3 regions of the Pseudarthrobacter kochi genome follow, and region 3 is predicted to be linked to each of the others. Evidence: riboswitches for the same ligand, from Rfam matches in the RefSeq annotation. Region 3 holds a riboswitch; each other region holds the start of a gene.
What was found. A riboswitch is a leader RNA that binds a small molecule or an ion and turns the genes downstream of it on or off. The one in region 3 is predicted to bind thiamine pyrophosphate.
Positions count from the first base shown of each region.

Region 1: it holds a riboswitch for thiamine pyrophosphate, as region 3 does, so the genes downstream of both, ACZY0Y_RS16110 (bifunctional hydroxymethylpyrimidine kinase/phosphomethylpyrimidine kinase) here and ACZY0Y_RS12695 (ECF transporter S component) in region 3, are expected to answer to the same signal.
Region 2: it holds a riboswitch for thiamine pyrophosphate, as region 3 does, so the genes downstream of both, ACZY0Y_RS06500 (FAD-dependent oxidoreductase) here and ACZY0Y_RS12695 (ECF transporter S component) in region 3, are expected to answer to the same signal.

Region 1 is NZ_JBVAYV010000039.1:23,133-33,352, forward strand. It holds gene ACZY0Y_RS16070 (hypothetical protein) at 1-884, opposite strand, end outside; gene nadD (nicotinate-nucleotide adenylyltransferase) at 892-1,536, opposite strand; gene ACZY0Y_RS16080 (hypothetical protein) at 1,592-1,831, opposite strand; gene ACZY0Y_RS16085 (glutamate-5-semialdehyde dehydrogenase) at 1,912-3,258, opposite strand; gene proB (glutamate 5-kinase) at 3,285-4,433, opposite strand; gene obgE (GTPase ObgE) at 4,423-6,012, opposite strand; gene rpmA (50S ribosomal protein L27) at 6,131-6,394, opposite strand; gene rplU (50S ribosomal protein L21) at 6,456-6,764, opposite strand; gene ACZY0Y_RS16110 (bifunctional hydroxymethylpyrimidine kinase/phosphomethylpyrimidine kinase) at 7,118-8,701, opposite strand; TPP riboswitch at 8,684-8,781, opposite strand; gene ACZY0Y_RS16115 (Rne/Rng family ribonuclease) at 8,886-10,220, opposite strand, start outside.
Region 2 is NZ_JBVAYV010000008.1:69,986-80,205, reverse strand. It holds gene ACZY0Y_RS06525 (DNA-methyltransferase) at 1-808, opposite strand, end outside; gene ACZY0Y_RS06520 (DEAD/DEAH box helicase) at 817-2,598, opposite strand; gene ACZY0Y_RS06515 (RNB domain-containing ribonuclease) at 2,909-4,444, opposite strand; gene ACZY0Y_RS06510 (ferritin-like fold-containing protein) at 4,486-5,157, shown strand; gene thiE (thiamine phosphate synthase) at 5,122-5,880, opposite strand; TPP riboswitch at 5,907-6,041, shown strand; gene ACZY0Y_RS06500 (FAD-dependent oxidoreductase) at 6,035-7,447, shown strand; gene thiS (sulfur carrier protein ThiS) at 7,444-7,680, shown strand; gene ACZY0Y_RS06490 (thiazole synthase) at 7,686-8,519, shown strand; gene ACZY0Y_RS06485 (4a-hydroxytetrahydrobiopterin dehydratase) at 8,535-8,864, shown strand; gene ACZY0Y_RS06480 (hypothetical protein) at 8,995-9,297, opposite strand; gene ACZY0Y_RS06475 (DUF3107 domain-containing protein) at 9,367-9,591, opposite strand; gene ACZY0Y_RS06470 (TetR/AcrR family transcriptional regulator) at 9,645-10,220, opposite strand, start outside.
Region 3 is NZ_JBVAYV010000024.1:36,682-46,901, reverse strand. It holds gene ACZY0Y_RS12715 (glutamate--cysteine ligase) at 1-128, opposite strand, end outside; gene ACZY0Y_RS12710 (UDP-N-acetylglucosamine 1-carboxyvinyltransferase) at 197-1,720, opposite strand; gene ACZY0Y_RS12705 (energy-coupling factor transporter transmembrane component T family protein) at 1,818-2,621, opposite strand; gene ACZY0Y_RS12700 (ABC transporter ATP-binding protein) at 2,618-4,243, opposite strand; gene ACZY0Y_RS12695 (ECF transporter S component) at 4,260-4,934, opposite strand; TPP riboswitch at 5,000-5,143, opposite strand; gene ACZY0Y_RS12690 (heme-degrading domain-containing protein) at 5,337-5,897, shown strand; gene ACZY0Y_RS12685 (DUF4386 family protein) at 5,894-6,643, opposite strand; gene ACZY0Y_RS12680 (DUF4235 domain-containing protein) at 6,774-7,037, shown strand; gene mnhG (monovalent cation/H(+) antiporter subunit G) at 7,083-7,514, opposite strand; gene ACZY0Y_RS12670 (MrpF/PhaF family protein) at 7,504-7,782, opposite strand; gene ACZY0Y_RS12665 (Na+/H+ antiporter subunit E) at 7,779-8,324, opposite strand; gene ACZY0Y_RS12660 (Na+/H+ antiporter subunit D) at 8,321-9,934, opposite strand; gene ACZY0Y_RS12655 (Na(+)/H(+) antiporter subunit C) at 9,931-10,220, opposite strand, start outside.

The DNA.
Region 1 (10,220 bases), on a different contig from region 3:
CGGGGGCCCGCGTTGGTGACGACCGGAACGTACGACGTGGCAGGGCGCTTCAAGACGGGCCGCTCCACGCCGGGGACCTGGACGAACTCCAGGGGTGTGACCATCGCCAGGTTGTTGGCTGTGGTGGGGTCATTCCGAGCCGGTTCCGGCGCGCTGGCCTGTTCGGCCAGCTTCTGCTTGGCGGCGGCCCGGCGGTTCAGGACGGCGGCCCGCTCGGCCAGGGCGATCTGCTCCGCCAGGACCTGAGGATCGACGGCGTCGGGGTCCGTGGCGTTGATGTGCTCCATCTTGGCCAGCTGGTTCTGGGCCTGCTGGGCCAGGAGTTCCCGTGCGGCGAGGGCCTGTTCCACGGTCATCCCCGCGGGACCCTGACCGCCTGGGCCGGCGGGGGCGCCGTCGGCCGTCCGCCCGGCGGCTTTCGCGCTGTCAGCGGGAGGGCTGTCCACGCCGGGCCGGGGGACGATCGGGGTGGCCCGGGTCCGGGGCGAGGCGGGGACGATCAGGTTGGCGGCGGTCGCCGGGGACGTTTCGGCGGCGAGCTGCAGCAGTCGGAGCTGGCGCCTGGTGGGCTGTCCGCCGCCGGCGAGGTTGCCTTCTTTTTCGGCGAGTTCCTTGATGGTGCGCAAGGTGGCGCGGTCCCGGGCACGGACCTGCGAGGACCGTTCCGAGCCGGCGGTGTTGCGGGCCGAGTCCACGGGTCCGGGAATCCGGCGCCGGCCGGTGACTTCCGCTTCGGTGGGCTCGCCGGGATCAACAGGGGTTTTCGAGGCAGGCCGAACCGCGCCGGGACCTGGGGGTCCAGGCTCCTGGTTCGCTTCCAGGCGTTCATCTCTGGCCTGTCGCAGTTCGCGACGGCTGCGGATTGGTGGCTGTTCCTGACTCATTGCAAACTCATTCGGTGCTGGCGGGTTGGGCTATCTCGGTGCTGCGGTCATAGCGGACGGCGCCATTGCCGGCGGAAGTGTCCCCGGTGTCCGGGTCGCCGCCGTATAGTCCGTACTTGGCGATGTACTGCACCACGCCGTCGGGGACGAGGTACCAGACGGGGTTCCCTGCCGCAACCCTGGTGCGGCAGTCCGTCGAGGAGATCGCCATCGCGGGAACCTCGAGCAGGCTGACGTCCTTGCGGCCCATTCCATCCAGGACATGGCCTGGCCGGGTGACGCCGACGAAGTGCGCGAGCGACCACAGTTCGTCGATGTCCTTCCAGGACAGGATCTGCGCCAGGGCGTCAGCGCCGGTAATGAAGAACAGGTCCGCGTCAGGGCGCAGCGTGTGCAGGTCCCGGAGGGTGTCGATCGTGTATGTGGGCCCGGGCCGGTCCACGTCCACCCGGCTGACGGTGAAGCGCGGGTTGGACGCCGTGGCGATGACGGTCATGAGGTACCGGTGCTCGGCCTCGCTGACCTTTTTGCTCATCTTCTGCCAGGGCTGGCCCGTCGGCACGAAGACGACCTCGTCCAGGTCGAACTTGGCTGCGACCTCGCTGGCCGCGACAAGGTGGCCGTGATGGATGGGGTCAAAGGTGCCGCCCATCACACCCAGACGCAGGCGGCGCTTGGCGCCGCGCTGCTTCACGATGGCGGAAATATTAGTGGCCTTGGCTGTGATCGTGCTTGTTCGGGTGCTGGCGGTGCGGATCCGCGTGCTCCTGCACGGCTTCGTGGCGCCTGCCCAGGTTGCCGTAGGACAGCGTGACGAACAGCAGGACCATAAGGAGCGCGAACATCACGCCGCCGACGACGATCGGCGGCGCAATAATCGGTGCGAGTTCCTCGTGGCCTGTTCCGCCCGCGGCGGCGACGATTGTGGCGATCTGCTGCGACAGCATGTTCTCCCCTAGTGAGTTCAAGATTTGACGACGGCGGGTATCCCCGCCGTTCCGGACTTCTGTTCCATGTTACAGCGTTGCTAGGCCCTGATCTGGCCCTCGCCCTGGACGATCCACTTGGTGGTGGTCAGTTCCGTCAGGCCCATGGGGCCACGGGCGTGCAGCTTCTGGGTGGAAATGCCCACTTCGGCGCCCAGACCGAGTTCGCCGCCGTCGGTGAAGCGGGTGGACGCGTTGACAATCACAGCGGCCGAATCGACCTCGGCGATAAACCGCTCGGCGTTGCCGAGGTCGTTGGTGAGGATGGCCTCAGTGTGGCCGGTGGACCAGGTGCGGATGTGCTTGACGGCGTCGTCCAGGCTGTCCACCATGGCCACGGCGAGGTCCAGGTCCATGTACTCGGTGGCCCAGTCCTCGTCTGTGGCGGGGACGGAGTCGACGGAGGCCGGCAGCGCGGCGCGGATCCGTTCGTCGGCATGGAGCGTGACGCCGGCGGAGCGGAGGGCGGCGGCGACGGCGGGCAGCACGGTCGAGGCGGAGTGGACCAGCAGGGTTTCGACGGTGTTGCAGACGCTGGGCCGCTGGGTCTTGGCGTTCAGCAGGATCTCCACGGCCATGTCCTCGTTGGCGGAGGCGTCCAGGAAGATGTGCACATTGCCTTCGCCGGTCTCGATCACGGGGACCTTGGCGTTCGCCACGACGGACTGGATAAGGTCCCGGCCGCCGCGGGGAATCAGGACGTCGACCCGTCCGCGGGCGCGCATCAGGGCGTTGGCGCCTTCGCGGCCGAACTGGTCAACGCTCTGCACGGCGTCGGCGGGCAGGCCCACCGACTCCAGGGCGTCGCGGAGCACTGCAACGAGGGCTTCGTTGGTGGCGGCAGCGGCGGTCCCGCCGCGGAGGATGACCGCATTGCCGCTCTTCAGGCCGAGCCCGGCGATGTCGACGGTGACGTTGGGCCGGGCCTCGTAAATGGCTGCGACCACGCCCATGGGGACATTGACCTGGCGCAGCCGCAGTCCGTTGGGCAGGGTCTGGCCGCGCACCACGTTGCCGACCGGGTCGGGAAGGTTGGCGAGGATTTCCAGCGCGGCGGCGAGGCCCTGGATGCGGGCGTCGGTGAGGGTGAGCCGGTCCAGCATGGCCGCGGACGTGCCGTTGGCTCTTCCGGCCGCTACGTCCTTGGCATTGGCGGCGAGGATGTGGGCCTTGCGCTCCAGCAGTGCAGCGGCGATGGCGCGCAGCCCGCGGTCCTTCCACGCCCGGTTGGCGCGGGCCATCCTGCGGGAGGCCTGGCGGGAGCGGTCGGCGATGGCGTGGACGGCTGCCACGACGTCAAGTTCCGCCGGTCCGTCCGCGGGGAGGAGACCGTCGGCAAACAGCTTCTCGGCGAGCACGGCAGAGCGGGGGGTCAGGGCCTCAGTCATGCTTCCAGTTTAGGCGAGCGGGAGGCTTAGACCAGCACCAGATCGTCAACATGAACAACTACCCGGTCATATCCGCGGCCGAGCGTCTTGCCCAGCTCTTTTGTGGAGCGGCCCAGCATCTGCGGCAGCTCCCCGGCGCCGTAGTTGACCAGGCCGCGTGCGATGACGGTGCCGTCGGATGAGACCATCTCCACGGCGTCGCCTGCCTCGAAGTGTCCGTGCACGGCGGATATGCCGGCCGGGAGCAGCGAGGTGTGGCGGTCGCGGACGGCCTGGACGGCGCCGTCGTCGAGCACCAGCGTGCCCTCCACGGAGGCGAGGTGCGCCAGCCAGAGGAGGCGGACCGGTTTCCGGGCGCCGTTGATGGAGAACCAGGTGCCCACGTCCTGGCCCGCCAGCGCGGCGGCGGCGTTTCCGGTGGAGGTGACGAGGGCGGGAATGCCGGAACCGGCGGCAATGGTGGCCGCTTCCACTTTCGTGACCATTCCCCCGGTGCCGGTGCCGGCTTTGCCGGTACGTCCGATGCTGACACCCTCCAGGTCCTGCGGACCGGTGACATGGGAGATCGGCCGGGCGCCGTGCGCGGGCGGGCCGTCGTAAAGGGAATCGACGTCGGAGAGCAGCACGAGGGCATCGGCGCGGACCAGGTGGGCCACGAGGGCCGCGAGCCGGTCGTTGTCGCCGAAGCGGATCTCGTGGGTGGCGACGGTGTCGTTCTCGTTGACCACGGGCACGACACCGAGGCTGAGCAGCCGGTCGAGGGCGCGCAGGGCGTTGGTGTGCTGGCTGCGGCGCATGAAGTCTTCGGCGGTGAGGAGCACCTGGCTGACGGTGACGCCGTGGGCGCCGAAGGCATGCGTGTAGCGGGCCATCAGCAGGCCCTGGCCCACGCTCGCGGCCGCCTGCTGGGTGGCTAGGTCGCGGGGACGCTTCGCCAGCCCCAGCGGGGCGAGCCCGGCGGCGATCGCGCCGGAGGACACCAGGATGATCTCGGTTCCGGCGTTGCGCTTGTGGGCGAGGGCGTCAGCGAGGTCTGTCAGGGCCTCTTCCGAGATGCCGCCCTTGATGGACGTCAGGGACGACGATCCCACCTTGACCACAATCCGGCGGGCGCCGGAGAGCACGGACCGGTCGGGGGCCGTAACGGCAGGCACAGTGACGGCTTTACTCGTCATCTGTTGCGCCCAATCCACTCTCCTTGAGCGGTTTGGCGACCCGGCGGCTGCTGACGGATTCGGTCCAGATGCCGGCCTTGCGCTCGGCTTCGAGCTCGGCGCGGGCCGCGGCCTTGGCCTCGCGGCGTTCGACCTGTTCGTCGCGTTTCTGCCCACGGGTGGGACGGTCGCCGATGTCAGCGAAGCGCACGTCGGTGCCGCGCGGGGCGGCCAGCAGTTCGGCGCCGGCCATCATGGTCGGCTCCCAGTCGAAGACGACGCCGTCGTCCTCGCCGATGACCACCATGTCGCCAGGTTTGGCACCCTGCTTGAAGAGTTCATTTTCGACGCCGAGCTTGGCCAGGCGGTCGGCGAGGTAGCCAATGGCTTCCTCGTTGGTGAAGTCGGTCTGCTTGACCCAGCGCACGGGCTTGTCGCCCAGGACCCGGAACAGCGGCTCCAGGTTCTTCTCCTCGCGGCGGATCTTGAAGCCGGACTCGTTGACGGCGCGGGGCTTGAGCACCGGGGCGTGTACCTTCGGCGGGGCGGCAGCGAGGGCGTCGCGGGCCGCCTGGACGATTTCTGCCATGGCAAAGCCAAGCTGGCGGAGGCCCTCGTGGCTGGTTGCCGAGATTTCGAAGACCTTGTAGCCACGGGATTCAAGTTCCGGGCGGACAAATTCTGCCATGTCCTTGCCGTCCGGCAGGTCCACCTTGTTCAGCGCGATCAACCGGGGGCGGTGGTTCAGCGGCACGACTTCGCCGTCGGCCCCGCTGTAGCTCATGTCCACGGCGTATTTTTCCAGCTCGGCCTCGATGACGGCGAGGTCGGAGAGCGGGTCACGGTCGGACTCGAGCGTGCCGCAGTCGAGGACATGCACGAGGGCGGCGCAGCGCTCGACGTGGCGCAGGAAGTGGTGGCCGAGGCCCTTGCCTTCGCTGGCGCCTTCGATCAGGCCCGGGACGTCAGCGATGGTGAAGCGCACCTCGCCGGCCTGGACGACACCGAGGTTCGGGATCAGGGTGGTGAAGGGGTAATCGGCGATCTTGGGCCGGGCGGCCGACATGGCGGCGATCAGGCTGGACTTCCCGGCGGAGGGGAAACCGACGAGGGCGATGTCGGCGATGGACTTCAGTTCCAGGACGACGTCGCTGGACTCGCCTTCGATGCCGAGCAGCGCGAAGCCGGGCGCGCGGCGCTTCTGCGAGGAGAGCGAGGCGTTGCCGAGGCCGCCGATGCCGCCGGCGGCTGCGATGTATTCGGCGCCGTCGCTGACGAGGTCGGCGAGGACTTCGCCGGACTTGGACTTGACCACGGTGCCGACGGGGACCGGCAGGATCAGGGTTTCGCCGTGTTTGCCGGCTCGCCAGTCGCCCATGCCGGGGCCGCCGTTGGTGGCGTGGCGGTGCGGGGCGTGGTGGTAGTCCAGCAGGGTGGTGGTCTGGGGGTCAACACGCAGGATGACGTCACCGCCGTTGCCGCCGTTGCCGCCGTCAGGACCGCCCAGCGGCTTGAACTTCTCGCGGTGGACGGAGACACAACCGTGGCCGCCGGTACCGCCGGATACGTGCAGTACTACCCGGTCTACAAAGCTAGCCACGTGGATCTCCTCAGTGCTGTTCCCTCAGGTGTCCAAAGACGCCCAGGATGATTGTAATGCGGTTAAAACACCGGTGGAGCGGACCTAATGGCCCGCCCCACCGATTTAAGACTTGTTGTTACTCTGCAGCTGCAGCAGTCACAATGTTTACCACGCGACGACCGCGGCGGGTGCCGAACTCGACAGCGCCGGGGGTCAGGGCGAACAGGGTGTCGTCGCCGCCGCGGCCAACGCCGGCGCCCGGGTGGAAGTGGGTGCCACGCTGGCGGACGATGATCTCGCCTGCGGAAACTACCTGGCCGCCGAAGCGCTTGACGCCGAGGTACTGGGCGTTCGAGTCACGACCGTTGCGAGTGGAACTCGCGCCTTTTTTATGTGCCATTTGGAAATGCCTGCCTTAAAATTCTGGGGAATCTGCTGAAAACCTGAACAGTAACGAGTAGTTACTTGATACCGGTGATCTTGACCTTGGTCAATTCCTGACGGTGACCCTGGCGCTTCTTGTAGCCGGTCTTGTTCTTGAACTTCTGGATGACGATCTTGGGACCGCGAAGGTCCTCAAGGATCTCAGCCGTAACCTTTACCTTGGCCAGGTCCGAAGCTGCAGACGTGACCTTGTCACCGTCTACCAGGAGCAGTGCGGGCAACTCAAAGGTGCTGCCGGCTCCACCGGGGACGCGGTTCAGGGTAACGAAGTCTCCAACGGAAACCTTCTCTTGGCGGCCGCCTGCGCGGACAATCGCGTACACCACTGGGGAACTCACTTCTCTCGACGTTTATTACTAGATTTGCGTGCGGAACCTGGGTCCAAAGTTTATGGTCCGGCTCACGCTGTGCCTCTACGCCGGTGGGTTCCCCGGGGGGACCCATGAGCTATCCCGTGGACAATCGCACCTGAAATCAAGTGGAGCGTCCTCAAGGTCATAACCCAAGTGTTGGCGTAAGCACCGAAGATCTAGACTACGCTAATTTTGCCTTCGGCCGCAAATGAGGCTGGTTCCGAAGGGAGGTACGTGATAGGCGCCACCCTGTATGGACAGGACGTTGCCGCAACGACTTCCGGAACCGTGCCCACCTATCGTACAGGCTCCCCGGGCACTGCACGTCAGGCGTGCAGCCGCGGCGCGTCGAAGAAGTCAACCTCGTAGCGGGCGGACTGCCGGAAAGCCAGGGTCATGGCCTTCCGTTCACTCGGCGAGGCCGCCCGGGCCGCGGCGTCGGTGTGGGCGATGGCCTGCCGGGTGGCGGCGGCGAACTCCTCATCGGCGTAGGTGCGCAGCCACACCGCGTAGGGGTGCGATTCCGGGGCGCCTGCGGCGAGGAACTGCGCGTGCAGGGCCTCCCCTACTTCGGCGTAAAGCCAGAAGCACGGCAGCACGGCGGCCACGAGCACCCCGTAACTGCCGGAGACCGAGGCGGCCAGCAGATGGTCCACGTAGGACTTGGTGACCGGTCCGGGCGTCACGGTGGCCGTGCGGCCCTTCAGCCAGGTCCGGTGCAGCTCGGATTCGACGTCGAGGCAGTTCTGCGCGGAGCGGGCCCAGAAGAGCTGTTCGGCCTCCGTGGGCGCGATCGCGGCGGCGCGGGACAGGACCCGGGAATAGCCGTTCAGGTAGAGGGCGTCCTGGGCGAGGTAGTACGCAAACTCCTGCTCCGGGAGCGATCCGTCGGCCAGGGCCTTGATGAAGTCCAGGCCGTAGATCGCCTCGAGGTCCGCGGCGGCGGCGTCCCGGAGCGCGAGGGCGAATTCACCCTCGGCCGGTACCCGGCCTGTCCTGCCGTGGGCCTCGGTCTGCTGCTGGACGTGGTGGAAGTGATGGACCGGGCCGTTGCCGCTGCCGACGTCGAGGTCCGCCGAGGTACGCAGCGCCTCCTGCAGCCAGGGCTTGACCTCCCGGAGTGCAGCCTCCCAGTCGCCGACCCTGGCCTGTACGGTTGCCATCGCCGAGGACAGCGAGCAGCCGGTGCCGTGGCTGCTGCGGGTGGGCACCCGCTCCCCCGGCACCACCACGACGTCCTGGGCCAGGAGTCCGGCGGTGTTGACCAGCGCGTCCGGGCACCCGCCGTCGTTGCTGTGGCTACCGGGATCGCCGTCGAGGTGTCCGCCCTTGACCAGTACCGTCGTGCCGGTGTGGGCGGCGAGCCGCTTGCCCTGTTCCAGCGCGGCGGCCCAGTTGCCCGCGACGGGTTCTTCGAGCAGGATCGCGAGTTCGGCGAGGTTGGGCGTAATCAGGTCCGCGTACGGCAGGAGCGCCTGCAGGGCCGCCTCGGCGGACTCCTCCAGCAGCCGGTCACCGCTCGTCGCCACCATCACGGGGTCCAGCACGACGACGGCGGGCCGGACCTTCTCCAGCCAGCTGCGGACGGCGTCGATCACGGCGGCATCCCCCAGCATCCCGATCTTGACGGCATCGATGCTGATGTCCTCGCTGATCGCGTCGAGCTGGGCGGTCAGGAAGTCCGCCGGCGGGACGTGGACGGCGCTGACGACTCGGGTGTTCTGCGCGGTCAGTGCGGTGATGGCCGCCATGCCGTAGCCGCCATGCGCGGCAATGCTTTTGAGGTCGGCCTGGATCCCGGCCCCGCCCGAGGGGTCGGAGCCGGCGATGGCGAGCACCCGCGGAATGCGGGGGGCCGCAGGGGCGGGGACAGCAGGAAGAAACGATGAGGCGGTGGTCACGGGAGACATCCCTTCGCCGGTGCTAACCGGACAGGTTCAACGGGTCTGGATCTCAGCCGGCTCGATGCGCGGCACCCCGTGTCAGGGATCCAGCCTAGCCGCATCCCTTAACGAAGTCGCGGGCACGGCCCGGACCTGGCGCATTGCTACGCGGTCCGGACCGCACCCGCGGCCTTGCTGAAGTGTTCCGGTGCTAGAGCTCCGAGGCCGGGACGCCGACGCCGAGGATGATCGGCTCGTTCGCGGCAGGCTTGGCCGCCGGCGTGGTTGCGGCCGGGACCTTGGCCTCGTGCACCGAAACGGCTGCCGCCTGCGGAGTTTCCCGGCGCTGTTCCACCGAGGTCTCATTGGCTGCACCCTGGGCGCGGCTGGCGCTGCGGTTGCGGCGTCCGCGGCGGGCGCGGGAGGTGCCGGCCTCGGTTTCCGCCTCGGTCTGGGAACCCGGTGCCTGGGCGCGTCCCGGGCCGGTTCCGCCCGTGCGGGCCGGAGCTGCCGCAGCGGTCCGGGCTACCGGCGCTTTACCCGCGGGAGCCTTGGCTGCCGGTTCCTGCGCTGCCGGGGCTGCCTCGGCTTCACCCAGGTGGGCGAAGGCCTCGGTCAGCAGGTCCAGGGTCAGCGCGGGTGCAGTCGACTCGTCGGCGTGCTCCACGAACGGCAGGGCGACCTGCTCGCCGCCGAACGTCAGCACAGCGGCGGGACGCCCGGCCGCTTCCTCCGTCGCGGCCAGCTCGACAGCCGCCTCGACAGCGGCCTGGCGGGCCCCGGCATCGGCAGCGGCGGCTGATTCGCCGTCGTGCAGGTGTGCAGCATGTGCCGCGGCGGCGATGTTCGCCAGCGCCGCGCGGGTTGCCTCAGCCTTGGCGTGGCGCTCGGCCTCGGTGGGCTCGGCGTGCACTGCTGCCGGTGCGGTCTGTTCGTCCGTGCCCTGGCCGCCCCGGCCGCGGCGGCGGCTCTTGCGTTCGGTCCGTGCAGCAGGCTGGTGCTGCTCGGTCCGGGGGACGTGGTGCTCGGCGGCAACCACGTTGGCGCGGCGGTGCTCCACCGGCTCGTCATGGGTGACGATGCCGCGGCCGTCGCAGGCTTCACACTGTTCGCCGAAGACTTCCAGCAGCCCGGTGCCCATCCGCTTGCGGGTCATCTGCACGAGGCCCAGCGAGGTCACCTCCGCCACCTGGTGCTTGGTCCGGTCCCGGCCCAGGCATTCCACCATGCGGCGCAGGACGAGGTCGCGGTTGGATTCGAGCACCATGTCGATGAAGTCGATCACGATGATGCCGCCGATGTCGCGGAGCCGGAGCTGCCGGACGACTTCCTCGGCCGCTTCCAGGTTGTTCTTGGTGACGGTTTCCTCAAGGTTGCCGCCGCTGCCGGTGAACTTGCCGGTGTTGACGTCCACCACGGTCATGGCTTCGGTGCGGTCGATCACGAGGGAGCCGCCGGAAGGCAGGAAGACCTTGCGGTCCAGGGCCTTGTGGATCTGCTCGTCGATGCGCCAGGCCGCGAAGATGTCCGTGTCCTTGGTCCACTT
Region 2 (10,220 bases), on a different contig from region 3:
CCGGCTCGTTCTGGTCCACGCAGACGAACTTCCGGTCAAGCTTCGCGGCGACGGCGCCCAGGGTCCCGGAACCCGCGAAGAAGTCCAGGCACCAGTCGCCGGGGCGGCTGGACGCGGCCACCACACGGCGGATGAGCCCCTCGGGCTTCTGCGTCGGGTAGCCGGTCTTCTCCTTGCCCGTGGGTGAGACGATCGTGTGCCACCAGACGTCGGTGGGCAGCTTGCCAAGCTCGCGTTTGGCCGGAGTCACGAGTCCCGGCGCCATGTACGGTTCCCGGTCCACTTCGGCGCTGTCGAAGTGGTACTTCGTCGGGTTCTTGACGTACACGAGGATGTTGTCGTGCTTGGTGGGCCAGCGGTACTTGGCGCGGGCGCCATAGTCATACGCCCAGATGATCTCGTTCAGGAAGCACTCGCGGCCGAAGATGGCGTCGAGCATGACCTTCGCGTAATGCACCTCGCGGTAGTCCAGGTGCAGGTACAGGGTGCCGTCATCGGCAAGCAGCCGCCATGCCTCGACGAGCCGCGGCTCCAGGAAGGTCCAGTAGTCGCTGAACGCGTCGTCGTACTTATGCAGCGCGCCCTTGATCGTGTCATAGGAGCGTCCTTTGAAGCCGACCCGGTCGCCCTCACCGCCGGCATTGAGCACCATCCTGGTTTCCTGGCGCTTCTGGACCCGGCCGGTGTTGAACGGCGGGTCCACGTAAATGAGTGTGAAGGCGCCGTCCGGCAGCGTCGGGAGGTACGCCGCGTTGTCCGCGTGTACCACCAGGTTGCTGCCGTCCGGCGCCCAGACGGTGTCAGCCATGAGGGGGTTTAGGCCTCGGTGTTGCTGGCCGGGGCCCCGGACTGTGCCTCGCCGGCCACCACTTCGCCGTTGCGGCGGCGGGTGCGGGTGCGGCGGCGTGCGCGGGTGGCGCGGTCGACCTCGGTGGGCGCGCTGGCGGCGGCCTTGGCCGGAGCCTCGGCCGCGGGGCCGGTGGTAGCTTCAGCCTCGGCGGGACGACGACGGCGCTCACCCGAGCGTGCGCTGTCTTTGCCGCCGCCGGTGCCGGCTCCGCCGCTGCGGCGGGAATCGTGGCTGCCGTCGCGGCCGCCGGTGCCGCGGCCCCCGGTGCTGCCACTGTCCCGTCCACCACTGTCCCGGCCACCGCTGCGGGCATTGTCGCGGCCGCCTGTGCTGCCGCCGTCCCGTCCGCTGGGGCGGGTGTTCTTCTTGCCGGTCTCGCCCAGGTCCTCAAGGACTTCGGCGTCGACGCCGGCCAGCACACGCTTGTCGCGGGGCAGCCGGCCCTTGGTGCCTTCGGGGATGTCGAGTTCCTCGAAGAGGTGCGGGGAGGAGGAGTAGGTTTCCACGGGCTCGGGGACGCTCAGGCCCAGGGCCTTGTTGATCAGGCCCCAGCGGGGCATGTCGTCCCAGTCGACGAAGGTCACGGCCGTGCCCTTGTTGCCGGCGCGGCCCGTGCGGCCCACCCGGTGCAGGTAGATCTTCTCGTCTTCAACGCACTGGTAGTTGATGACGTGCGTGACGTCGTCAACGTCAATGCCGCGGGCGGCGACGTCGGTGGCGACGAGGACATCCACCTTGTTGTTGCGGAAGGCGCGGAGCGCCTGCTCGCGGGCGCCCTGGCCAAGGTCGCCGTGGATGGCGGCGGCGGCGAAGCCGCGGTCCACGAGTTCCTCGGCCACCTTGGCGGCGGTGCGCTTGGTCTTGGTGAAGATGATGGTGCGGCCGCGGCCGCGGGCCTGCAGGATGCGGGCGACAACCTCGATCTTGTCCATGCTGTGGGCACGGTAGATCAGCTGGCGGATGTCGCGCTTGGTCAGGCCCTCGTCGTCCGGGTCGGCGGCGCGGATGTGGGTCGGCTTGGTCATGTAGCGGCGGGCCATGGCCACGACCGGGCCGGGCATGGTGGCCGAGAACAGCAGCGTCTGGCGGACGGCGGGGGTGCCCGCGATGAGGGTTTCGACGTCCGGGAGGAAGCCGAGGTCCAGCATTTCGTCGGCCTCGTCAAGGATGACCATCTTGACGTTCTTCAGGACGAGGTGCTTCTGCTTGTAGAGGTCGATGAGGCGGCCGGGGGTGCCGACAACAATCTCGACGCCCTTCTGCAGCGACTCAACCTGCGGCTCGTAAGCGCGGCCGCCGTAGATCGTGGTGATGCGGGCGTTGCGCTTGCGGGCGGCGTTCTGCAGGTCGCCGGCAACCTGGACGGCGAGTTCGCGCGTCGGTACGATCACGAGGGCCTGCGGGGCGCCCGGGGCCGGGAGCTGGTCATAGCCCGCGTCGTCCGGTCCGACGACGCGCTGGAGCGCCGGGATGCCGAAGCCGAGGGTCTTGCCGGTGCCGGTCTTGGCCTGGCCGATGATGTCGTGGCCGCTGAGGGCGACCGGCAGGGTCATGGCCTGGATCGGGAAGGGGTGCGTGATACCGGCGTCGGCCAGCGATTCCACGATGTCGGCGCGGACGTTGAAGTCGGCGAAGGTCTTCTCGGCGATCTCGTGCGGCTTCTCGTCCGAGATGATGGTCTCTTCCGGCTCGATCGTTTCCGTTCCGGATTCGTCGGTCAGAAGCTGGTGCGTGTGCAATTCACTCACTAGGGGAGTTTCCTTATTCATTTTGGGCTGCGCTGCTTGCTCAACGGGGCCGGCCGGGTGGCCGTTCCGGAGCACGCTCAGGCGCGCAGGCAATTCCAGTGGAAGCCGATCGCGGGCTATCAAATGCTGGCACTGGGGACCAGCGGTTCTGTCTCAAGATCGCGTAGGGGCGGGCTTGTTGAATTCGAAAATCATGGAAATCAACGACCGGGCATCCATATCTACCCTTCCAGTCTAGCTGTACGCGGCCCGGAACCTCGACGGACCGCGCTGAGTCAGAAAAGATGCGCGCGGAACCACCGCCGCGTGCTCAGCCCACCAGCTCCAGCCGGACCTCGCGGGTGGTGATGTCGGCGGACACAATCCGGACCCGCACCTGGGCGCCGGGTTCCAGTTCACCGGGGCACCGGGCAGTCACCGCAGGCTCGGCGATCTGCACGATCCCGGAGGGAACGCTTCCGTTGCCCGGTTTGGTGCCGGCGCCTCCGTTTCCGTTCGTTCCGTTGCCGGTGTTGCCATTCGCACTTTTCCCGTTGCCGGTCTTCCCATTACGGGCCGGCTTGGAACCGGAGATCACGACGGCGTCGAACTCCTGGCCGACGTGGTTGACCAGCAGTGCCGCCTCGACGGTGTCGAGAGAGAGCCGCTCCAGCCTGGCGGCCAGCTGGTCGGAGCCTGCCATGATCGAGGGCAGGGACGGCAGGGCCTCGCGGGCCCAGGCAGGGACAGCCGTGCCGTTGCTGAGAGCCTCGCAGATGACCAGGACAAAGCGGTCGACCAGGCGGCGCAGCGGGGCTGTGGAGTGGGCGTAGGCGGCACCGATGGCTGCCTGGATGGCGGCCCCGGGCACAGTTCCGTCGAAGGGTGTGTAGCCTGCGCCACGGAACAGCATGCCGGCCGAATGCACGATCGCCAGCTGCTGCGGGTCCATGGGATCAAGGGTGCGCAGGTATTCGCCATAACTCATTTCGCCGTCCCAGGGCTTGCCTAGGGCGCGGGTCTGGCGGTGGAAATGCGCCAGCGAGGCTTCATCCGGCGCCGGCATGGTGCGCAGGATGCCGACCTTGCCCTCCAGCATGATCCCCGCGGCGGCCATCCCGGTCATCAGCGAAATCTGGGCGTTCCAGTCCTCCACGGGCAGCGGCGGGGCAGCGACAATCCGGTAGCCGCCGTCGGGCAGCTGCTCGATTTCCTGTTCCGGCATATTCAGGCTCGCGCCGCCGCGGAGCCGTTCCAGCTCCACCCGCTTCATCCCGACTTCCCTGAGCAGCTGCAGCACAGGAGCGGCCGTGCCCGCGTCGAGCTCGGCCTGCACCCCCTGGTAACTGAGCTTCGCCCGGCTCCGGACGGTGGCGCGGCGGACCAGCACCGCGGACACCTCGGCGGCGTCGTCGAGCTCGAATTCCCACACAAACGCGGCACACCGCTGCCCGGCCAGGAGGCTTCCGGCTTCCTCGCTGATGACTTCCGGATGCAGCGGAATCCGGCCGTCCGGGGTGTAGTAGGTCTGGCCGCGGCGGCGGGTTTCGGCGTCGAGCGCCCCGCCGGGGGCGACAAAGGACGGGACGTCGGCGATCGCGTAAAAGACCTTATAGCCCGCGCCGGAACGGTCGATGAAGAGGGCCTGGTCCAGGTCGGTGGAGGACGCGGGATCGATGGTCACAAACTCAATGTGGGTGAAATCCAGCTCCGGCAGTTCGTGCCCGGCGACGGCCTCCTTGGCCTCCCGCAGGGCGTCCTCGGGGAACGGGCCCGGCAGTTCCAGCGTGGTGCGCAGCGCGTTGAGGGCCTGGGCAAGTTGGTTCTTCTGCTGGTTGACATTCGGGGTCAAGCGATGATGGGACACGAAAATCAGATTAGCTTCAATTGCGCCATTAGTCTTGGATCATGACCACATCCCCGGCCGATCCCGCCCGTTACAACACCTTCTTGAGGGATCTGCTCGGCGTGATGGCCTACGGTGAGCTTTCCGCCTTCGAACGGCTCTCCTCCGATGCCCGGTATTCACCCACCCTGCACGACCGTGCGGTGCTGGCCCGGATCGCCGTGATCGAGTTCCAGCACTACGAACTCGTGAGCGCCAAACTTGACGCCATGGGCCTTGACCCGGAAGCTGCCATGGTTCCGTTCCAGCCGTCCGTGGACCACTTCCACGAACGCACGCGTCCCGCGGACTGGTACGAATCCCTCATGAAGGCGTATGTGATCGACACCGTCTCCGCCGATTTCTACCGCGCCATTTCCCGCTACGTCGACGCCTCGACCCGTGCCCTGGTGGAGCAGATCCAGGCCGACGGGGAGGCCACCGCCGTGCTGCGGGACCGGCTCAGGACGGCCCTGGCCGACGACCCGCGGCTGGCATCGCGGCTGGCGTTGTGGGCGAGGCGGCTGCTCGGCGAGGCCCTGACCCAGGCCCGGCGCGTGAGTTTCGAACATGCCTTCGTGGGCGGACTGATCGGCGCGGACGAGGAGCAGTCGAAGGAACTTGTCCGCGAGCTGATGCGGGAACTGGCGGCGAACCACTCACGCCGGCTGACGCAGCTCGGCCTGGCCGGCTGAGCGGTCGGTCCGGACGCAGCTGTCCGCGGCGTCGAGTGCGGCGAGCAGGGCCCGGGCGGCGTCCGCGGGATCGTCGGCCTCGGTGATGGCGCGGACCACCACGATCCTGTGTGCGCCCGCCTCCACCACCTGCTCCACATTTCCAAGGTCGATGCCGCCGATCGCGAACCAGGGCACCACGCCCGCGACCTTGCCGCCGGCCTTGCCCCCGGCGCTATGTGCTGCCCGGCGGATCGCGTCCGCCGCGTACCGCACCAGGTCGAGTCCGACGGCGGCTCGCCCCGGCTTCGTGGGGGTGGCCCACACCGGCCCGACGCAAAAGTAGTCCAGGCCGTTGCGGCCAGGGGCTGCGGTAATGGCTGCGTCCACCTGCTCCGGGCTGTGGGTGGACAAACCGATCACGGTGTCCTTGCCGAGGAAGTCCCGGGCCGCCCCGAGGGGGATGTCCTTTTGCCCGATGTGGAACACCGGAGCCCCGGACAGCGAGGCGAGGTCCGCCCGGTCGTTGACAGCCCACAGCCGGCCGTGGCGGTGGGCTGCCTGGTGCAGGACCTCCAGCAGTTCCAGCTCCTCGGCAGCCTCCAGCGACTTGTCGCGCAGCTGGATGATGTCCACGCCGCCGGCAAATGCAGCGTCCACGAAGTCCGCAAAGTCGCCGCGGTCCCGGCGGGCGTCGGTGCAAAGGTAAAGGCGGGCGGTGGTGTGGACGGCATCCTGGCTCATGCTTCCAGCCTAGTTCCTCTAAACTGGGCCAATACCGCGGGAGCCTGCCGCGGCCGTCCACGCCCCTGGCGTCCGGCACCGGCAGGCTGAGAGGGCGTCAGAGCCGACCGCTTGACCTGATCCGGTTAGTACCGGCGTAGGGAAGGAACCTTTTATGGGCAGCAGACTCGTCCCAGCCACGGCCCCAGTCACCGATGCGGCGGCCGCGGCCGCCGCGGTTAACACCAAAAGCCCCAAATGTTACGACGTTGCCGTGATTGGCGGCGGCGTTGTCGGCCACGGAATCGCCTGGGCGGCGCGGCGCTCGGGCCGTTCGGTGGCCCTGATTGACGACGCCCCCGGAAGCGGCGCCAGCTGGGCCGCCGCGGGCATGCTTGCCCCGGTGAGTGAACTCCACTACCAGGAGGAAGCCCTCCTGGAACTCATGCTTGAATCCTCCCGGCTCTGGCCGGCCTTCGCCGCCGGACTGGACGGTGCGGCCGCGGAAGACCCGCGAGACGGCGGCTCCGGGACGGGATACCTCACGACGCCGACCGTCGCCGTGGGTGCCGACGCCGCCGACCGCCGGGCGCTCGCGGACCTGCGCACCGTCCAGCAGGCTGCCGGCCTCGCCGTCGAACCGCTGACCGTCCGTGCGGCGCGCATCCGTGAACCCCTGCTGAGCCCGGGTATTTCCTGCGCCTTCGACATTCCCGCCGACCACCAGGTGGACCCCCGCCGTCTGCTCGCCCGGATCGGGGAACTGCTGGCCGCGGACGGCCGCTGCGACACCATCGCCCGGCGCGCTGCCGGGCTGCTCTGGGAGGACGGGCGGGTGGCTGGCGCCAGCCTCGCCGGCGGCGGTTCTGTCCGGGCCACTGAAACCATTGTGGCCAACGGCCTCGGAGCCGCCGCGCTTGAGGGACTGCCGGCGGGGCTCCGGCTGCCGCTGCGGCCGGTCCACGGTGACATCCTCCGGCTCCGGGTGCCGGAGAAACTGCGGCCGCTGCTCACCTCCACGGTGCGCGGACTGGTGCGCGGGGTGCCCGTCTACATCGTCCCCCGGCAGGACGGCACGGTGGTGATCGGCGCCACCCAGCGGGAGGACGCCCTCGGTGAAGACCTCCGGGACGCTGCCGCGCCGGCTGCCCCGACAGCCGGCACGCCGGCCGGTGCCGCTGTGTCCGCCGGCGGCGTCTACCAGCTGCTGCGCGATGCGCAGCAGCTGGTCCCCTCCGTCGCCGAACTGGAATTGCTCGAGGCCACCGCCCGGGCCCGGCCGGGGACCCCGGACAACGCGCCGCTGCTGGGCCGGGTGGCGGAACCGGGAAGTTCGGCAGACATCGCGGGCCTGGTCATCGCCACCGGCTTCTTCCGGCACGGAATCCTGCTCACGCCCGCCGCCGCAGAGATCTGCCGCGGACTGCTGGACGGCGTCGCGGATCCCCGCTGGGCCCACTTCCGGCCGGACAGATTCAGCACCGGCACACAGTCCGCCGGACCTGCTGCCGACGCCCCGCACACCACATTCCCCCGGAACACCAACACCCGGAACACCAACCCTGAGCGCAACAAGGAAGCGGTATGAACATCACCCTGAACGGAACCGGGCACTCGCTCCCCGACGGCGCCTCGGTCAGCACCCTCGTCAGCCAGGTCACCGGCCGGACCCTGGCCCCCAACGGCCGGTCTGCGGACGGCGGCAAACTCGGCGTCGCCGTCGCCCGCAACGCCGAGGTGGTCCCGCGCAGCCAATGGCACGGCACCGCGCTCGCCGACGGCGACGACATCGAGCTGGTAACGGCGGTACAGGGAGGATGAGCAGCATGGAGGACACCACACTGGCAGCGGCGCCCGGAGCCTCAGTGCCCGGAGCGTCAGCGGCCGCCGCGGATCCGTTCACGGTGGACGGCGTGCAGCTGGGGTCACGGCTCATCATGGGCACGGGCGGGGCCCCGAGCCTGGACGGACTGGGGGCTGCGCTGCTGGCCTCGGGCACCGAACTGACCACCGTCGCGATGCGGCGCTATTCGCCGGCGGAGTCCGGGTCGCTGTTTCAGCTGCTGCTGGAGCACAACATCCGGGTGCTGCCCAACACGGCGGGCTGTTTCACCGCCAGGGACGCCGTGCTGACGGCCGAACTGGCCCGCGAAGCCCTCGAAACGGACTGGGTCAAGCTCGAGGTCATCGCGGACGAGCGCACCCTGCTGCCGGACGCTGTGGAACTGGTCGACGCCACCGAACAGCTGGTGGGCCGCGGGTTCAAGGTGTTCGCGTACACCAACGACGACCCGGTGCTGGCGCTGCGGCTGGAAAACCTCGGCGCCGCTGCTGTCATGCCCCTGGGCGCGCCGATCGGCACCGGCCTGGGCATCCTGAATCCGCACAACATCGAACTGATCGTCTCGCGGGCTTCCGTGCCCGTGGTCCTGGACGCCGGGATCGGCACGGCCTCGGACGCTGCCCTCGCCATGGAACTTGGCTGCGACGCCGTGCTGCTGGCCACGGCCGTGACCCGGGCCCAGAACCCGGTGCTGATGGGGGAGGCCTTCAGGCACGCGGTGATCGCCGGTAGGCTGGCAAAAAGGGCCGGCAGGATCCCGCGCCGGGAGCACGCGCTGGCGTCCTCGGCCATGGAGGGCCGGGCCGAATTCCTTTAGGCAAAGGAGCCTGCCATGGCAGCCGCAGATGATGTCCTCACCGAGGCCCAAATTGACGAGGCCCTGGCGGAACTGCCCGGCTGGAGATGCCGGTCCGGTGGCCTCGTCACGGTCTACAAAGCCCCGACAGCCGCCGCGGCGCTGGAACTGATCGCCGCCGTCGGACGCCTGGCGGAACAGCAGAACCACCACCCGGACCTGGACTGGCGCTACCGGAGGGTCTTCCTGCGGTACAGCTCGCACGACGCCGGGGACAGGGTCACGCGGCGGGACGTCGCGGCCGCTTCAGCCGCCAGTGCGGCAGCCGCCGGGATCGGCGCCACCGCGGAACCTCCGCCCCAGTAGGTCCGAGTCCGGTCACGTGCCGGAGGAAGCGGCGGCGGCGGGGGCCTAAATGACCGGGGTGTTAACGAACCGTGACCACGCACCCGGCTGGGTGGTGGTCACGGATGCAGCGCCCGCCGGGGCGAAGCTGTCAGTAGCGCAGGATGGCGGTCAGCCGTGCAGTGTCGCGGCTGGTGCGGTTCCTGCCCAGGTAGAGGACGGCCGCGACGGCGGCGGTCGCGCCGAGGACGATGGGCAGCACCCACGGAACCCAGGTCAGTCCGGGCTGGTAGCCCAGCCCTGCGGTGATGAAGATGATCCAGCTCAACATCCCGACCGTGAGCGACACCCCTGCCGGCACCGCGATGCCATATTTGGCGTGCCGCTTGTCATTGGCCCACACCACAAAGCCCGCGGCCGCGGTTGCCAGGGCAACAACAATCAGGGAAAGCATGTTCGGACTCCTTGCGGATCTGGGGGACTGGTCAGCAGCGCTGCCGCCAGGGACAGCTGCGGACGGTGGTTAGAGCGCGCCGAAACCGACGCGGCGTACTTCCTCGGCCCCGATTTCGACATAGCCCAGGACGTTGGCGGGAATGATGATCTGGCGGCCTTTTTCGTCCGTTAGCCGCAGTTCCGTGCCCTTCGCGATGGCCTCGCCGACCACCTTGGCCACGGCGTCGGCCTCCTGGGACGATTCCAGGACAATTTCGCGGCCGATGTTCTGAATGCCGATCTTTACTTCCACTGCAAGGCCTCCCAGCCAATCAAAGTTCTTTGGGTGTTATCTCTATTTGTAGTCTAGGTTTCCTTGGGGAAGCGGGAGATTCCGCGCCAAGCTAAACGGTAGATCAGATCGCTCGCCACATCGAGGTCAAGATTACCGTCGGTTTCGAGCCAGTACCGGGCGCTGACCTGCGCCATTCCGGCGAGACCGCGGCCCAGCAACTGGGACTCCAGCTCGGGCAGCTTGGTGTCCTCTGCGATGACACGGGCGACGGCATCGGCGAAGGTCTTGTTGAACGCTTCCAGCCGGGCGCTGACGTCGGCGTCATTGACGAGGTCGGACTCGAAGACGAGGCGGTGGGCCTGGTCGTCGCTGGCGATGAAGCGGAAGTAGGCCCGCATGACAGCCTGGACTCGCTCATCGTTGTCCGTCGTTGAGTTGAGGGCCCCCAGCAGCAGCCCGATCAGTTTGCTCAGCTGGCTGTCCAGCAGGGCCAGGTACAGCTCGCGTTTGGACGGGAAGTGCTGGTACAGCACGGGCTTGCTGACGTGCGCGGTCTCGGCGATTTCGTCCATCGCGGCACCGTGGTAGCCGTTGGCAACGAAGACTTCCTGGGCGGCCGCCAGCAGCTGCGCCCGGCGTTCATCGCG
Region 3 (10,220 bases):
GGCAGGGCGCCCCGTGCGTCCGGGATCGGCGGGACGAGACGGGGCAGCATGGCGTCGGCGAGGGCAAGCAGCATCCCGGTTTCGGGGTCCACTATGAGCAGTTCTTCCTCCACGCCGAAGGTCCGCATGATTCTATTGTGCGGCAGGATCCGCCGAAACGCCCCACCTTAACGCGGGGCCAGGGGATTCAGCGCATTCAGTCCTGGAAGTACTCGATCTTGGCGCCGATGGTGTTGAGCCGCTCGGCCAGGTCCTCGTAGCCGCGCTCGATCACGTAGATATTGCGCAGTTCCGAGACTCCGCGGGCGGCGAGCATCGCCAGCAGCAGGCAGGCCGCGGGCCGGAGGGCAGGCGGGCAGCCAACCTCGGCCGCACGCCATTTGGTGGGTCCGTTGACGTAGATGCGGTGCGGGTCCAGCAGCTGCACCTGGGCGCCGAGCTTGTTCAGTTCGGTCAGGTAGATCGCCCGGTTGTCATACACCCAGTCGTGGATCATCGTCTGGCCCTGGGCATTCGCGGCGATGACCGCGAAGAAGGGCAGGTTGTCGATGTTCAGCCCGGGGAACGGCATGGGGTGGATCTTGTCCTCAGGAGCGCGCAGCTCGGAGGGCCTGGTGGTGACGTCCACCAGCCGCGTGCGCCCATTGCGGGCCAGGTACTCGCCGGACACTTCGAGCTGCTGGCCCATCTGTTCCAGCGTCGCGAGCTCGATTTCCATGAATTCGATCGGGACGCGCCGGATGGTGACTTCCGAGTTCGTGACGATGCCGGCGGTGATCAGGCTCATCGCTTCGATCGGGTCCTCGGAGGGGAAGTACTCGATGTCCGCGTCGACCGAGGGGCGTCCGGTGATCTTCAGCGTGGTGGTCCCCACGCCCTCGATCCCGACGCCGAGCATCTGCAGGTAGAAGCACAGATCCTGCACCATGTAGTTGGGGCTGGCGTTGCGGATGATGGTGGTGCCGCTGCGGTGGGCGGCGGCCATGATCGCGTTTTCGGTCACGGTGTCGCCGCGTTCGCTGAGCACGAAGGAACGGTCGTTCCCGTCCGACGGCGGCGCCTGCACGGCGTAAAAGCCGGACTTGGCATCGACGCTGAGGCCGAACTGGCGCAGTGCCTGCATGTGCGGCTGCACGGTGCGGGTGCCGAGGTCGCAGCCGCCGGCATAGGGCAGCCGGTATTCGCTGGATTCGTCCAGGAGCGGTCCCAGCAGCATGATGACGCTGCGGGTCCGGCGGGCGGCCTCGACGTCCATGGAGCCGAGGTCCAGCACGGCGGGGCGGCGGATCTGCAGGTCGTTGGCGTTCAGCCAGGTGCATTCGACGCCGATGCTCGTCAGCACCTCGACGATCCGGTTGACCTCCTCGATCCGTGCCAGCCGGCGCAGGATGGTGGTGCCGCGGTTGATCAGGCTGGCGCACAGCAGGGCGACGCCGGCGTTCTTGCTGCTGTTGACGTCCACGGAACCGGACAGGGTACGGCCGCCTTCAACGCGCAGATGCGTCATGGCAGGGCGTCCCACTTTGACGATGCTCCGGCCGAAGATGGCCTCCAGCCGCTGGATCATTTTCAGGCTGAGGTTCTGCTTGCCCTGTTCCATGCGGGCGATGGCGCTCTGGCTGGTGCCCAGCTCGGCGGCGAGCTGGGCCTGGGTCCAGCCCTTCTGGCCGCGGGCTTCGCGGAGCAGGGCGCCAACGTGTTCAGCAGTCTCTTGAGTCATCCCAAGAAAATATCACGCATGATTTATTAACCCCGGGCATTTCCGCCGGAATGCCGTTAATCTCACACAGATACCCGGCCTGTGCGATACCCGGGCACTACTGGCGTGCGAGGAAGACCATGTTCCAGGTCCCGGCCGCCAGTGCCGCGGCGACGGCGGCCCCGGCGATCAGCAGTCCGCCGAGGAACACCCAGGCGTCCAGTCCGCTGAACACCGACGTCCGGGCCCAGGTCCGTTGTGCGCCGCCAAAGCCGCGGGCCTCCATGGTGACCGCGAGCCGGGAGGCCCGCCGGACGGCCTGGACCAGCAGCCCGAAGCTCTGCCCCAGGGTGGCGCGGAGCCGCTGCAGTGGATTCCCGTGGGAACCCACGCCCCGGGCGCGGCGTGCCATGCCGATGGTCTGCCACTCTTCGGCCATCAGCCCCACAAGCCGCATCGCTGCCAGCGTCCCGAGGACGAAGCGGTGCGGCAGTTTCGCTTTTTGCGCCAGGGCGTCCGCCAGGTCCGTGGGATCGGTGCAGCTCATCAGCAGCACCGCCGGCAGGGCGATGGCCAGGCCGCGGATCATAAAGCCGAGCCCGAGTTCCAGGGAGCCTTCGCTGATGGACCAGATCCTGGCGTCGAGCAGGATGTTCCCGCTGTCCGGTGCCAGGATGGTGGTGCTCCAGCCTCCCAGCGCCGCGGCCAGGATCAGCGGCCAGCCCCGCTGCCAGAGCAGGCCGGGAGTCAGCCCGGCCAGCGGAAGGAGCGCCAGCACCAAGGCCAGCGCCACCGAGGCGGACACCCAGTCGATGGACAGCGCCAGCACCATCGTAATGAGCATGACGGCGGCGAACTTCGCCAGCGGATTGGCCCGGGTCAGCAGGGCCTGGTGGCCGCGCAACGTCAGTTCCTGCCTCATGGTGCGTTCACCTTTCCCGGCTTCCGGTGTTCGGGTTCGGGGTCAGCGGCCCGGTGTTCGGGGGCGCGCAGGCTGAGTTCGGTGCCGCCGAGGACTTCGCTGAATTCGGCGTCGTGCGTCACCGACACGACGGCGGTGCCGTCGTCGAGGAGTTCGGAGAGGAAGGAGGCCAGTTCGGCCCAGGTATTGGCGTCCTGGCCGAAAGTGGGTTCGTCCAGGATGAGCACGTGGGGATGGGCGGCGAGCACGGTGGCCACGGACAGCCGCCGCTTTTCACCGCCGGAAAGGGTGTAGGGGTTGGCGTCCACGAGTTCCGTCAGCCGGAGCCGCTCCAGCAGTTCGTCCACGCGGTCCCCGCCGCGGCCCAGGTGCCTGGGTCCGAACATCAGCTCATCGAGCACCCGTCCGGTGACGAACTGGTGCTCGGGTTCCTGGAACACTGTGCCAATCCTGGCAATCAGCTGCTGGGCCTTCCATTTGTACGGATCAATGCCCGCGCCGGCGCTGAGCTCCAGGGTGGCGGAGACCGTGCCGGAGACCGGCGCGAGCAGGCCGGCGAGTGTCAGGGCGAAAGTCGACTTCCCCGAACCGTTGGGGCCGGTGATGGTCAGCGCTTCCCCGGCACGGACCTTGGCCACAATGCCGGACTGCACCGGCGCCGGCGGGATGGGGCGGAAGCCGCCGCGGAGACCGGACCGCCGCGGCCGTTCGCGCGAGACGGCCAGATCCTCCGCGGCCAGCAGCAGCCGCGCGGTATTGGCACCGGCAGCGCGGCGTGCCCGCGTCTGCGGCACGTAACCGGGCACCCAGACACCAGCTGCGGTGAGCATGTCCCGTGCCTGCGCCAGCACCTGGTCCGGCGGCCCGTCGATCAGTACGGCGGAGTCCGTGGCCGAGCCGGGCTGCAGCACCACGATCCGGTCCACGAGGTCTTTCCAGACCGCGACCCGGTGCTCCACCACCACCAGGGTGGCGCCGGTCTTGTCCACGCAGCGGCCGACGGCGTCGCGGACTTCCAGGACGCCGGCCGGGTCCAGGTTGGCGGTGGGTTCGTCGAGGAGAATCAGCCCGGGGCGCATCGCGAGGATGCCGGCGAGCGCCAGGCGCTGCTTCTGGCCGCCGGACAACGCCGACGTCGGATGGTCCAGCGGCAGCCGGCCCAGCCCGACGTCGTCGAGCGCTTCCGCCACCCGGGTCCAGATGTCGGCCGGCGGCACGGAGAGGTTTTCCGCACCGAAGGCGACGTCGTCGCCGAGGCGTGAGAGCACCACCTGCGTTTCCGGGTCCTGCTGCATCAGTCCGGCCCGGCCGCGCCGGGCCCGGGGCGGGGCGCCGTCGATCAGCAGGCTGCCGGACTCGTCGGCGTCCTCGGCGTCCGCCGGAGCACGGCCAGCGGCAAAACTACCAGCACCGTCACCGGAGGAGCTGTCGCCGAGCACCCCGGCCAGGGCGTGGAGCAGCGTGGATTTGCCGGCGCCCGAAGGCCCCAGCAGCAGCACGCGCTCCCCCGGCTGGATGTCCAGGTCCAGGCCGCTGACGGCGGGCCGGGACCGGCCGGCGTGCCGCCAGCCCCAGCCGCGAGCGGTGATCGTAGCCGGGCGGACCCGGTCGAAAGATGTCATGGGCAGTGTGCGGACGTCAGGAGAAGACGGGCTCCGTGGCCGCCTTGCGGGAAGCGAAGGAACTCAGCACGCCGGTCCTGGCCAGGCCCCGGGTGGCGAGCCAGGACAGGCCGCCGGCGATCACGGCACCGGAGATGGCGGTGAAAATGATGTAGGCGAGCTTGTCGCCGGCGGCGTACGCGATGTTCCAGCCCCAGGGCAGGAACGAATCATTCAGCCCGCAGAACAGGCCCGCGCCGGCACCGGCCAGCAGCGACACCGGCAGGTTGAACTTCTTGTACATGAACGCGGCGAAGACCAGTTCGGCGCCAAGGCCCTGCAGGATGCCGGAGATGAGCACCGTGGTGCCGTACTGCGAGCCCATGATCAGCTCGCCGGCGGCCGCCACGGTCTCGCAGAACAGTGCGGCGCCCGGCTTGCGGATAATGAGCATGCCCAGAACGGCCGGGATCATCCAGCCGCCGGCGTAGAGCCCGGTGAGCGGCGGATAGAACGCGTTGACGGGCGCGGAAATGAGGTTGGCGCCCTGGGACCAGGCCCAGAAGATGACGCCGCCGGCCACGGCGATCAACGCGGCCACCACAATGTCCACAACACGCCAGTTGTGGCTGCGCCGGGCGGGTGTCGTGGCGGAACCGGGGCTAACCGATTCGTGCTGGCCGGATTCGTGCTTGGCAGATGTATCAGTCATATCGTCCTCCTGAGGAACAGGAGGGGAGAGTGCCCCGGGTCCGCAGCTTCCGCTGCCGCTCCGTGCACTCTGAGAACTCGACTCCCTTGCGCCGGTACTAACCGGATCAGGTTCGAGGGTCTGCGGCTGTCCGCACTCTCAGCGCCCACCTGTGGTTTCCCCGGATTCCTCCGGTGATGCCCGACGGCGGCGCTCCCCTGTCGTATCTAATATTGCCCTTGTGGGCGTGGCTCAGTTTACACCCGTGGAGCATTGTTTTTCCGGGGCCGGCCGTCATAATCCGGCACCGTCCGAAGCGGTGTCCCGGAACGGCCTGCTTGGTAGAGTCGGCACAGCATGGGAACACCGGACGCCGCCACGGCCGGCTGGCTGCCGGCAGCCAACTAACGGAAGCTGAATGACTTGACGAACCCACCAGTGCCTTCCCCCGGCTACGACCCGGATTCCGCGGAACCGCAGCCGCACGGGTCCCTGGGTGCGCTGATCGGCCGCATCCTGGCAGAAATCGAGGAACTGCAGTTCCGGTCCTTCACTAAGGACGACGCCCTGGACCTTGGGCTCCTTCTGGTGGAACTCGGCCGGCAGCGCTCGCACCCGATCGCCATCGACATCACCAAGGGTGAGCAGGTGCTCTTCCATGCGGCGCTGGAGGGCGCCACCCCGGACAACGAACGCTGGATCAGGGCCAAGCAGCGCACGGCCGTGCGGTACGAAGTCCCGTCGCTGCTGGTGGGTCTTCGGGCCCGGGCGGCCGGGCGGAGGATCGAGGACAACGCCTGGTTCGACCAGATGGAGTTTGCCGCCCACGGCGGCGCGTTCCCCATCTACCTGCGCGGCACCGGGATGATCGGCACGGTCACGGTGTCCGGGCTGCCGCAGAAAGCCGACCACGAACTGGTGGTCGAGGCCCTGTCGGAAATCCTCGGCCGCACTGCGTCTCTGGCTGGACCGCCGGGACGCTAGCCCGGCATCGCCCCGGCTGCGCTGCGGGGTGTCCGCCCGGCGAACCGGATCAGCGCAATCCCGACGGCCACGAACCAGACCCACATCAGCACGCCGTAGCCCCAGTAGAACTCCGGGACGGCATGCCGGAGCGCCTCCGCCACAACACCCAGGCCGCCGGTGGCGATCCCCAGCCACGCGAGGGTCCGCGGCAGCACCCCCTTCAGCATGACGACGGAGATCAGCAGGATGCCGAGCGCTGACAGGACACCGACGACGGCGGGGGAGTTGTTCTCGGCGACGATCGCCTCGGCGGCGGTCGAGTAGCGGAGCCGGGCGGCGCCGTCGTCCGCGCCGGCGTAACGGTCGCTGAGGTACACGAGCACGAGGGAGCCCCGGCTGGTGACCGGGACGGCGAGGATCAGCGCCCAGGACAGGGCGCCGATCACGGTAGCCAGCAGGGCCAGGCTTTTGTCGAGCGGGGCCAGGGCCACGAAGAGCGCCACGAACACGAGCACCGGCAGCATGTTCGGCACCATCCACAGCAGCTGTTCGGCAGTGTAGATCCCCTTGTTCCGCGCGATGAACTCCAGTGTCGCGGCGCCTCCGTGGACCGGTGGCGGGGCGGCGAAGTCCAGGACCAGGAGCACCACAAAGAGCACCGAGGCAATGCCGGCCCAGAAATACAGCCGCCGCCAGGTCTGGCCGTCAGCCGCTGGGGTGGTCGGCGCGGCGCGGCCGGGCGAACGGGTTTGGGGCTTTTCCATGCCCGAAGTTACGTCCGGCCCACCCCGCCGGACAGGGGCGTTGGTCCCGGCCGCGCCCCTGGCTGGACCCTCCGGCAAGGAACGCTAGGCTAGGGGAAGCCCTGTTTCCTCCCGCAAGGAGTTGCGAAGAATGAACATCTTCATCAAACTGCTCGGCACCGGCATCAGCCTGCTCGCCGGCTATGTCGGCACCAAGGTCGTTGACACCGTCTGGGAGAAGTCCACGGGCAGCAAGCCGCCCAAGGGCCACGACGACGACGTGCCCACCACGCTGCGCTCGGCCCTGACCTTCGCCCTGATCTCCGCGTCCGTCAGCGCCATCATCCAGGTCCTCGCCAACCGCGGCACCCAGCGCGCGGTGACCCGCTTCGCCAAGACCCAGGATCTGGTTTAGAGCGCCTGGTTTAGGGCGCCTGGTTTAGGGCGCATCGTCCAGCCCTCACCGCCCGTCGGTGACCTCGTCGCCGTCGTCGTCGGTGAAACCGCGCTTGCCGGCCGCCTGCTGGACCACGGCCTCCAGTTCATCCGTGCTGAGCAGCTCCGGGTGCAGGTGCTTCGTCCGGTAACCGGCGCGGCCCACCATATGCGCGGACACCGGCACGGTGAGCAGCTGGAAGATCCAAGCCACCACCAGCACCGGCCACACCCACCAGGTGCGCATCTGGAGGCCCAGCGCGAACAGCAGCAGGAACAGCCCCAGCACCTGGGGCTTGGTGGCCGCGTGCATCCGGGTCATGAGGTCGGGAAAGCGGAGCAGGCCCACCGCCGCAGCGAGGGACATCAGGGCGCCGACCACCATGAACACCGCCGAGACGGCGTCAATCACGGTGTCGCCGGACAGGGTCTCAGGATTTAGGGTCTCAGGATTCACGGGGTTTCTCCCGCCGGTCGGCAACGAAGCGGGCCACGGTGACGGAGCCGACGAACCCGATGAGGGAGACCGCCACCAGCAGCATGAGGTTGTTGAGGTGCCGGTTCACGGCCATGTCGATGCACAACGCGGCACCCAGGATGGCCAGCAGCACGTCCGCGGCGAGCACCCGGTCCAGCAGCGACGGGCCCCGTGCGATCCGGATGATCGCTCCTCCGGCGGCCAGCGACAGCACCACCGCAGTCACGGTCAGGACGAGCTGCATCATGCGCCCACCTCCTGGTTGAGTGCGGACAGTTCGGCTTTGGTGCCCATGATCCTGATCAGCCCGGCCTCAGTGTCGCGGACGTTCTTGCGCAGCTGCGCGGCGTCGTCCGCGTTGCGGACGTTGATGCCGTGGATGTAGAGGGTGGACGTGGAGCGGTCCACCTCCACCACCAGCGAGCCGGGGATCAGCGCGGTGATGTGACCGGTCGCGGTGACCAGCAGGTCCGAGTGGCTCCGGAGCGGGACGGCGATGACGGCGCTGACCACCTTGGGGCCCTTGGCCGCGGCGAGGTACAGCACCTGGAAGCTCGCTGCCACCACTTTGGCCAGGAACATCAGGGCGAATGGAACCGCCCGGGGCACGTTGAAGCGCCCGCCGAGTTCCACCGGCGGCAGGTAGAACACCCGGGCCACGAAGACGGCGATCAGGGCGCCGAAGAGCAGGTTCCCGGGGCTGAAGTCCCGCCAGAGGGCGCCCCAGACAACCACGAGCCAGACGAGGAGCGGCAGTTCCTGCCGCAGCGAGATCCGTTTCCGGCTCATTTTCGGGCCTCCTGCGGCTCCGGCTGGGAGATCGCAGGAACCGGCGCATCCCCGCCGAGGACCGCGTGGATGTAGGAGGTCCGGTCCAGCATGTCAAAGGCGGACTGGTCGGCCACCTTGAACAGCGGCCCCGCGAAGACAGTCAGCCCGACGCCGAAGATCACCAGGCCCAGGGTGGAACCCACCATGGTCCGCGGCAGCAGCGTGACGTTGGTCTTCCCGGCCCGGTCCCCCGTGGCTGAATCCTCGGGGGCGGCCAGCAGTACAGGATCAGGGTGTTCGGCGTCCTCGGGCTTGCGCCAGAACGCGCGGTTCCAGACCCTGGCGATGGCCAGCAGCGTCAGCAGGCTGGTCAGCACCCCGCCGGCCACCAGGGCGTAGGCCAGCGGTGTTCCCAGTTGCACGCCGGCCTGCAGCAGCCCCAGCTTCCCGAGGAAACCCGAGAACGGCGGGATGCCGGCCAGGTTCATGGCGGGGACGAAGAACAGCACCGCCAACAGCGGCGACAGTTTCGCGAGCCCGGCGAGGCGGTCCACCGAGGAACTCCCGCCGCGGCGTTCAATCAGCCCGGTCACCAGGAACAGGCTGGTCTGGATGGTGATGTGGTGCGCCACGTAGAAGACGGCGGCGCCCAGCCCTGCCACCGAGGACATCGCGAGCCCGAACACCATGTAGCCGATGTGGCTGACCAGGGTGAAGGACAGGAGTCGTTTGATGTCGCTCTGGGCCAGGGCACCCAGGATCCCCACGATCATGGTCAGCAGGGCGGCGACCATCAGAGGGGCATTAAAGGTGTCGCCCGGAAACAGCAGTGTTTCCGTACGGACGATCGCGTAAACGCCCACCTTGGTGAGCAGGCCGGCGAACACCGCCGTGACCGGGGCAGGCGCCGTCGGGTACGAGTCCGGGAGCCAGAAGGACAGCGGGAAAATGGCCGCCTTGATCCCGAACGCCACCAGGAGCATCACGTGCAGCAGGTTCTGCGTGCCCTGGTCCAGGTCCGCGAGCTTGATGGCGAGGTCGGCCATGTTGATGGTGCCGGTGGCGCCGTAGATCATCGCGATCGCGATCAGGAAGAGCACCGAGGACACCACCGAGACCACGAGGTAGGTCACGCCGGCCCGGATCCGCGGACCCGTCCCGCCGAGGGTCATCAGCACGTAGCTGGCGGTCAGGAGGATCTCGAACCCCACGTAGAGGTTGAACAGGTCCCCGGAGAGGAAAGCGTTGGACACCCCGGCCACCAGGATCAGGTAGGTGGGGTGGAAGATCGAGACCGGAGCGTCCCGGTCGCCGTCGGCCATGCCCTGCCCGGTGGCGTAGATCAGCACGGCGAGGCTCACGGAGGAGGACACCACCAGCATTAGCGAGGAGAACTGGTCCACCACCATCACGATGCCCCACGGCGGCAGCCAGCCGCCGATGTTGACCGCGGCCGTTCCGCCCTCCCAGACGGAGGCCAGCAGCCAGCACTCCAGCAGCAGCGTCACGGACAGGAGCCCGATGCTCACGGTCCGCTGCGCCCGCGGCTGCCGGATCAGCAGGAAGGTCAGGGCAGCGCCAAGGACCGGGAGGAGGACGGCGAGCGGGGCGAAACTGGCAATGTTCACTGTCCGCCTCCTTCCTTGTTCGGTGGTGTGACGTTCAGGGACCCGGGCTGCTCCTCGGAGGCAGCCGCCTCGGCGTCCAGCGTGCGGTCTGCGACCTGGACCGTGGCTTCGGCCCCCGCGGGAACGTCGGAGACGGATTGGCCGTCCGAGCCGAGCATGGTCAACGGGAACTCGGAGGTCTCCACGGGGATCACGGAGTCGTCCTCGACGTCGAAGCTGGGGGTCCTCGCCACGCGGCGGTCCTCGGCGTCGTCCTGGATTTCATCCTCGCGGGCCAGCACCCAGG